Linked DNA regions of Caldimonas brevitalea. The protein of the gene in region 1 interacts with the protein of each later gene in a pairwise test. Links are inferred from orthologs where the notes say so. Each region holds a gene or a part of one and is shown in the gene's direction. Other genes may lie near its edges. The genes, in order: uvrA and uvrB.

Evidence for each region.
Region 2: the proteins of uvrA (region 1) and uvrB interact in binary tests that used the Escherichia coli proteins (3 or more experiments, as listed by UniProt). The link is inferred for Caldimonas brevitalea from one-to-one orthologs.

What each region holds. Positions count from the first base shown.
Region 1 is NZ_CP011371.1:187,509-191,239, reverse strand. The notes cover bases 266-3,683. They hold uvrA (excinuclease ABC subunit UvrA), read left to right. Parts: upstream 266-633; coding sequence 634-3,483; downstream 3,484-3,683. In the rest of the region: AAW51_RS00815 (Ig-like domain-containing protein), read right to left, coding at 1-142. UniProt on the Escherichia coli protein: The UvrABC repair system catalyzes the recognition and processing of DNA lesions. UvrA is an ATPase and a DNA-binding protein. A damage recognition complex composed of 2 UvrA and 2 UvrB subunits scans DNA for abnormalities.
Region 2 is NZ_CP011371.1:3,816,268-3,819,541, reverse strand. The notes cover bases 40-3,000. They hold uvrB (excinuclease ABC subunit UvrB), read left to right. Parts: upstream 40-456; coding sequence 457-2,544; downstream 2,545-3,000. Other genes in these bases: AAW51_RS16145 (ROK family protein), read right to left, coding at 2,627-3,000; AAW51_RS16155 (amino acid aminotransferase), read right to left, coding at 40-343. Also shown: more of AAW51_RS16155, read right to left, coding at 1-39; more of AAW51_RS16145, read right to left, coding at 3,001-3,274. UniProt on the Escherichia coli protein: The UvrABC repair system catalyzes the recognition and processing of DNA lesions. A damage recognition complex composed of 2 UvrA and 2 UvrB subunits scans DNA for abnormalities.

The sequences.
Region 1 (3,731 bases):
GCGCTTCGTCGTCGAAGTCGTCGTCACCGACGCCGACCCAGACACCGCCACCGCAGCCGACGAGCAGCACCGCCAGGGCCAGCGCGGCACGGCGCGCGCGGCGCCGTGGAGGATGAAGAGGGTCGAGACGTGGGAAGAACATGGCGCCATCGTAAGGCGCGCCGCCGTGGCTCGGCAAGCGCGTTGGGCGGGTCTTCTGGCGCGGCCCCGGCGGCGAAACCTTGGCCCACTATGATGGTGGGTTGTCCTTTCCTCCTTCCGGCTGATTGATCCATTGCCATGTCCGAGCGTCCGACACCCCGCAAGCGCCCAACGACTTCCGCCGCGGCGGGAACCGCGCCGGCTTCCCCCAAGGCGCAGCACGCGGGGAACACCAGCCCGGCCGGCGCCGCCTCGGCGGCAGCCGTGACACGCAAGACCGCGGCAGGCGGCCGTCGGAAGGCTGAAGAAACGGCCCAGGCCAAAGGCACGCCGGCCGACCCTGCGGCAGCCGCCGACGCTGTCGTCGGCACACCGTCCGCCGGCGGCGCGCCAGCCTCGTCTGCCCCTGCGACACGCGCCACGACCGAGTCCGTCAGCGTCGCGCCGCCGGCGCCAGCAGCAGCGCCTGCACGAGGGCCCGAAGCGCCGCAGATCCGCATCCGCGGGGCGCGCACGCACAACCTCAAGAACATCGACCTCGACCTGCCGCGGCATCAGCTGGTGGTGATCACCGGCCTGTCGGGCTCGGGCAAGTCGTCGCTCGCCTTCGACACCTTGTACGCCGAGGGCCAGCGGCGTTATGTGGAGAGCCTGTCGGCCTACGCGCGGCAGTTTCTGCAGCTGATGGACAAGCCGGACGTCGACGTGATCGAAGGGCTGTCGCCGGCGATCTCGATCGAGCAGAAGGCCACCAGCCACAACCCACGCTCGACGGTCGGCACGGTGACCGAGATCCACGACTATCTGCGCTTGCTGTACGCCCGCGCCGGCACACCGTTCTGCCCCGTCCACCAGCTGCCGCTGGAAGCCCAGAGCGTGAGCCAGATGGTCGACGCGGTGCTGGCGCTGCCCGAGGACACCAAGCTGATGGTGCTGGCGCCGGTGATGCGCGACCGCAAGGGCGAGCATGTGGAACTGTTCCAGGACATGCAGGCGCGCGGGTATGTGCGCTTTCGCATCGACGGCACCATCTTCGAAGCGGTGGAGGTGCCCAAGCTCAAGAAGACCGAGAAGCACGACATCGACATCGTGGTGGACCGTGTGAAGGTGCGCGGTGACCTGAAACAGCGGCTGGCCGAGAGCTTCGAGGCGTCGCTGCGCATTGCCGACGGACGCGCGATTGCGCTGGAGATGGACACGGGCCACGAGCATCTGTTTTCGAGCAAGTTCGCCTGCCCGGCCTGCAACTACTCGCTGTCCGAGCTGGAGCCTCGGCTGTTCTCGTTCAACTCGCCGGTGGGCGCCTGCCCGTCGTGCGACGGTTTGGGCGAGGTGACGGTGTTCGACCCTGACCGTGTGGTCGCCTTCCCGTCGTTGAGCATTGCCAGCGGTGCCGTCAAAGGCTGGGACCGGCGCAACGCCTACACCTTCTCGATGCTGGAGAGTGTGGCCAAGCACTACAAGTTCAACATCGACCTGCCCTGGGAAGAGCTGCCACCGCAGGCCCAGCAGGTGTTGCTGCGCGGCTCGGGCGAGGAAGAGATCGAGTTCGTCTACCAGGCCGAGGGTGCCAACGGGCGCAAGCGCTCGGTCAAGCGCACGCACCCCTTCGAGGGCATCATCCCCAACTTCGAGCGCCGCTTTCGCGAGACCGACTCGGTGGCGGTGCGCGAAGAGCTGGTGCGCTACCAGAGCGCCAAGCCCTGCCCCGAGTGCGAAGGCACGCGGCTGCGGCGCGAGGCGCGGCATGTGAAGCTGGTGGACGCGGCGACCAGCTCGGCGCGGCCCATCTACGAGATTTCGCATGCGACGCTGCGTGAAGCGCTGGGCATCTTCGACACGCTGCGACTGAAGGGCGCCAAGGCCGAGATCGCCGACAAGGTGGTGCGCGAGATTCGTTCACGTCTGAGCTTTTTGAACAACGTCGGCCTCGACTACCTGAGCCTCGACCGCAGCGCCGACACCTTGTCGGGCGGTGAGGCGCAGCGCATCCGGCTGGCGTCGCAGATTGGCTCGGGGCTCACGGGCGTGATGTACGTGCTCGACGAGCCGAGCATCGGCTTGCACCAGCGCGACAACGACCGCCTGATCGGCACGTTGAAGCATTTGCGCGATCTGGGCAATTCGGTGCTGGTGGTGGAGCATGACGAAGACATGATCCGCGCGGCGGACCATGTGGTCGACATGGGGCCGGGTGCCGGGGTGCATGGCGGCCAGGTGATGGTGCAGGGCACGCCGGACGAGGTGGCCGCGAGCGACGTGTCGCTGACCGGGCAGTATTTGGCGCGCAAGCTCAAGATCGGCGTGCCGCGTCAGCGCCACCGCGCCGCGGTGGGCGAGGACGCCAAGGTGCTGCGCATCGTCAACGCGCGCGGCAACAACCTGAAGGGCGTGACGGTCGAGATGCCGGTGGGCTTGTTCACCTGCGTCACCGGTGTATCGGGCTCGGGCAAGTCGACGCTGGTCAACGACACCTTGTATGCTGCGGTGGCCCGCAAGCTCTACCAGAGCCACACCGAGCCGGCGCCGCACGACGACATCGAGGGGCTGGACGCCTTCGACAAGATCATCAACGTCGACCAGTCGCCGATCGGGCGCACGCCGCGGTCGAACCCGGCCACCTACACCGGCTTGTTCACGCCGATCCGCGAGCTGTTTGCCGAGGTACCGACCGCGCGTGAGCGCGGGTATGGCGCGGGCCGCTTCAGCTTCAACGTCGCGGGCGGGCGCTGCGAGGCCTGCCAGGGCGACGGCGTGTTGAAAGTGGAGATGCACTTCCTGCCGGACGTGTATGTGCCCTGCGACGTGTGCCACGGCAAGCGCTACAACCGCGAGACGCTGGAGGTGCTCTACAAGGGGCGCAACATCAGCGAAGTGCTCGACATGACGGTGGAAGATGCGCGCGAGTTCTTCAGCGCGGTGCCGTCGATTGCGCGGAAGCTGCAGACGCTGCTGGATGTGGGCTTGGGGTACATCCACCTGGGGCAGAGCGCGACCACCTTGTCAGGCGGCGAGGCGCAGCGTGTGAAGCTGGCGCTGGAGCTGAGCAAGCGGGACACGGGGCGCACGCTCTACATCCTGGATGAGCCGACCACCGGCTTGCACTTTGCGGACATCCAGTTGCTGCTGCAGGTGCTGCACCAGTTGCGGGACCAGGGGAACACGATTGTCGTGATCGAGCACAACCTGGATGTGATCAAGACCGCCGACTGGGTGATCGACATGGGGCCCGAGGGTGGGGCCGGGGGTGGGACGGTGGTGGTGACGGGGACGCCGGAGGAGATTGCGGCGTTTGCGGGGAGTTATACGGGGAAGTATTTGAGGCCGTTGTTGGAGGAGTGAGGGGGGTAGCGGGGCGTCGGATGGGTTCGCGAAGCTTGGGCTTCTCTCGGCCGTTCCCAAGTATCGCCAAGTATCACGAGCACGATACTTGCAGATCAGCCGGATACGAACGGGATCGCTCTGGCCTCCTCTACAGCTGCCCGGCAACAAATGACGCCGCGGTCTCGCTGGGTGAGGTGCCGACGCACAAGTTGCACTGCGGCAGGCAACAGGACCGGAAAGTCGTTTCCCATGGTAGGGTGCCGGAC
Region 2 (3,274 bases), 3.6 Mb from region 1 along the record:
CGGCGCCGATCTTGAGGCCGCCAGTGCCGCCGATGCCTTGCACGGTCGCGATGCGGCCGTCCTTGACGGCCGCGCTGTCGGCGCCGAACACCAGCGTCTGCACTGCACGGTCGTAGGCGGCGATGCCGTCGATCGGGAGGTAGCCGCGCGCCTTGGGCGCTTCGAGCATCTGCTTTTCGGCCGCCGCGACGCACTTCAACAGGGGCAGCTTGCCGTTGTCGTCGTAGTACACGCCCACACCGAGGTTCACTTTGTTGGGGTTCGGGTCGGCGTTGAACTGCTCGTTGAGCCCGAGGATCGGGTCACGGGGGGCCATTTCGACAGCGGCAAAGAGCGTTGCCATGAGGTCTTTCCTAATCAGTGAAGTGAGCAGGCGAGGGGCTTGGCCTAAGATCACCGCACCCCTGCGCCCGACGGCGAGGAACAACCTCCATTTTAGGCCGCTGCCCGTATCCCATGGCTGACACTCCGACCGAAGTTTCCGTGCTGGACGACAACAAGTTCGTGCACTTCCCCGGTTCGCCCTTCCAGCTTTACCAGCCGTACCCCCCGGCGGGCGACCAGCCGGTCGCCATCGACAAGCTGGTCGAAGGTGTGCAGGACGGCCTGAGCTACCAGACGCTGCTGGGCGTCACCGGGTCCGGCAAGACCTTCACGATGGCCAACGTCATCGCGCGGCTGGGCCGCCCGGCGATCGTGTTCGCGCCCAACAAGACCCTGGCTGCGCAGCTCTACAGCGAGTTCCGCGAGTTCTTCCCGCGCAACGCCGTCGAGTATTTCGTCAGCTACTACGACTACTACCAGCCGGAAGCCTACGTCCCGCAGCGCGACCTCTACATCGAGAAGGACAGCTCGATCAACGAACACATCGAGCAGATGCGGCTGTCGGCCACCAAGAGCCTGCTGGAGCGCCGCGACGTGGTGATCGTCGCCACGGTCTCCGCCATCTACGGCATCGGCAACCCGAGCGACTACCACCAGATGGTGATGACGATGCGGGTGGGCGACAAGGTGGGTCAGCGCGACGTGATCGCCCAGCTGATCCGCATGCAATACAAGCGCAACGAGATCGATTTCGCGCGCGGCACGTTCCGGGTGCGCGGCGACACGATCGACGTGTTCCCGGCCGAGCACTCCGAGCTGGCCATCCGCATCGAGCTGTTCGACGACGAGATCGAGTCGCTGCAGCTGTTCGACCCGCTCACCGGCCGCGTGCGGCAGAAGATCCCGCGCTTCACGGTCTATCCGAGCAGCCATTACGTCACGCCACGCGAGCGGGTGCTGTCGGCCATCGAAGGCATCAAGGAGGAGTTGCGTACCCGGCTCGACGAACTGGTCAAGGCCGGCAAGCTGGTCGAAGCGCAACGCCTCGAACAGCGCACCCGTTTCGACCTCGAGATGCTGCAGGAAATCGGCCATTGCAAGGGCATCGAGAACTACACCCGGCATGTGTCGGGCTCGAAGCCGGGCGAGCCGCCGTCGACATTGGTGGACTATCTGCCGCCCGACGCGCTGATGTTCCTCGACGAGAGCCATGTGTTGATCGGCCAGCTCGGCGGCATGTACAACGGCGACCGGGCCCGCAAGACGACGCTGGTGGAGTATGGCTTCAGGCTGCCGAGTGCCCTCGACAACCGGCCGCTGAAGTTCGAGGAGTTCGAACGCAAGATGCGGCAGGTGATGTTCGTCACGGCGACCCCGGCCGACTATGAAAAGCGTACCGCCGGCCAGGTGGTGGAGCAGGTGGTGCGGCCGACCGGCCTGGTTGACCCGGTGGTCGAGGTGCGGCCCGCGACGCACCAGGTCGACGACGTGCTGCAGGAGATCCGCGAGCGGGTCGAGGTCAACGAGCGGGTGCTGATCACCACGCTTACCAAGCGCATGGCCGAGCAGCTGACCGACTACCTGTCCGACAACGGCGTGAAGGTGCGCTACCTGCACTCGGACGTCGACACCGTCGAACGGGTCGAGATCCTGCGCGACCTGCGCCTGGGCACCTTCGATGTGCTGGTGGGCATCAACCTGCTGCGCGAGGGGCTGGACATCCCGGAGGTGTCGCTGGTGGCCATCCTCGATGCCGACAAGGAAGGTTTCCTGCGCGCCGAACGCTCGTTGATCCAGACCATCGGGCGCGCCGCGCGCAACGTCAACGGCAAAGCCATCCTGTACGCCGACAAAATGACCGACTCGATGCGGCGCGCCATTGGCGAGACCGAGCGCCGACGTGCCAAGCAGCTCGAGCACAACCAGGCGCAGGGCATCACACCGCGCACGGTCACCAAACACGTCAAGGAATTGATCGACGGCGTGTTCTCCGCGCAGGAATCCCGCCAGGGCCTGAAGGCGGCGGAAGAAGCGGCCAAGGTCGAGGCCTTGTCGGAGAAAGACCTGGGCAAGCGCATCAAGCAGCTCGAGAAGCAGATGCTCGAACACGCCCGCAACCTGGAGTTCGAGAAGGCGGCGCGGGTGCGCGACCAATTGGCTCTGCTGAAGGAGCAGGCCTTCGGCGCCGCCGGCGACGACAAGATCGTTCCGATCGGTTGACGCTGGTGGCGGTCGGCAGCGCTGGTTGGGCAGCCTGTGCTGCGCGGTGCGGTGCGAGCCCTTTCAGGCGGTGCGGCCGGCCTCAGGCCGGTTCGGCCACGGCACTGCCGCGCATCGCGGCGTCCGAGAGCGGGCGCACCTGGTAGTGGATCACGGCAGCGGCGGCGCCCACGGCGTGGGCGAGACGGCCGAAGCGGGCCTGCCGGACCGTCGGCGGCTGCAGGCCGGCTTCCTGCGCATAACGCTCGAGCCGTTCGCGCGCCGGGCCGAGCAAGCTGTCCCCCAGTTCGCAGGTCGGCCCACCCAGCACAATGACCGCCGGATCGAAGGCGGCCCACAGGTTCTGCATCAACAGCCCCAGGTGCTGGCCGGCGCGGTCCAGCGCGGCACGCAAGGCGGGGTCGCGGTGGGCCCGATCGGCGTCGAAGGCGGCCGGCGGCAGACTTTGTAGCAGCGCCGAAGGATCGCGCGTGCGCGGCAGCTGGTCGGTGCCGAGCACGGCCTGCGTCACGGCCGCGAGCCCGATGAAGGCCTCGGCGCAGCCGCGCCGGCCGCAACTGCACAACGGGCCCGCGGCGTCCAGCACCGTGTGGCCCACTTCGCCGGCGAAGCCACCCCAGCCGGTGAGCAATCGGTCGTTCACGACGATGCCCGCACCCACGCCTGTCCCGAGGCCGAGGAACACCAGCGGTTCCAACACCTGGGGGTCGCCGAACTCGAACTCGCCCAG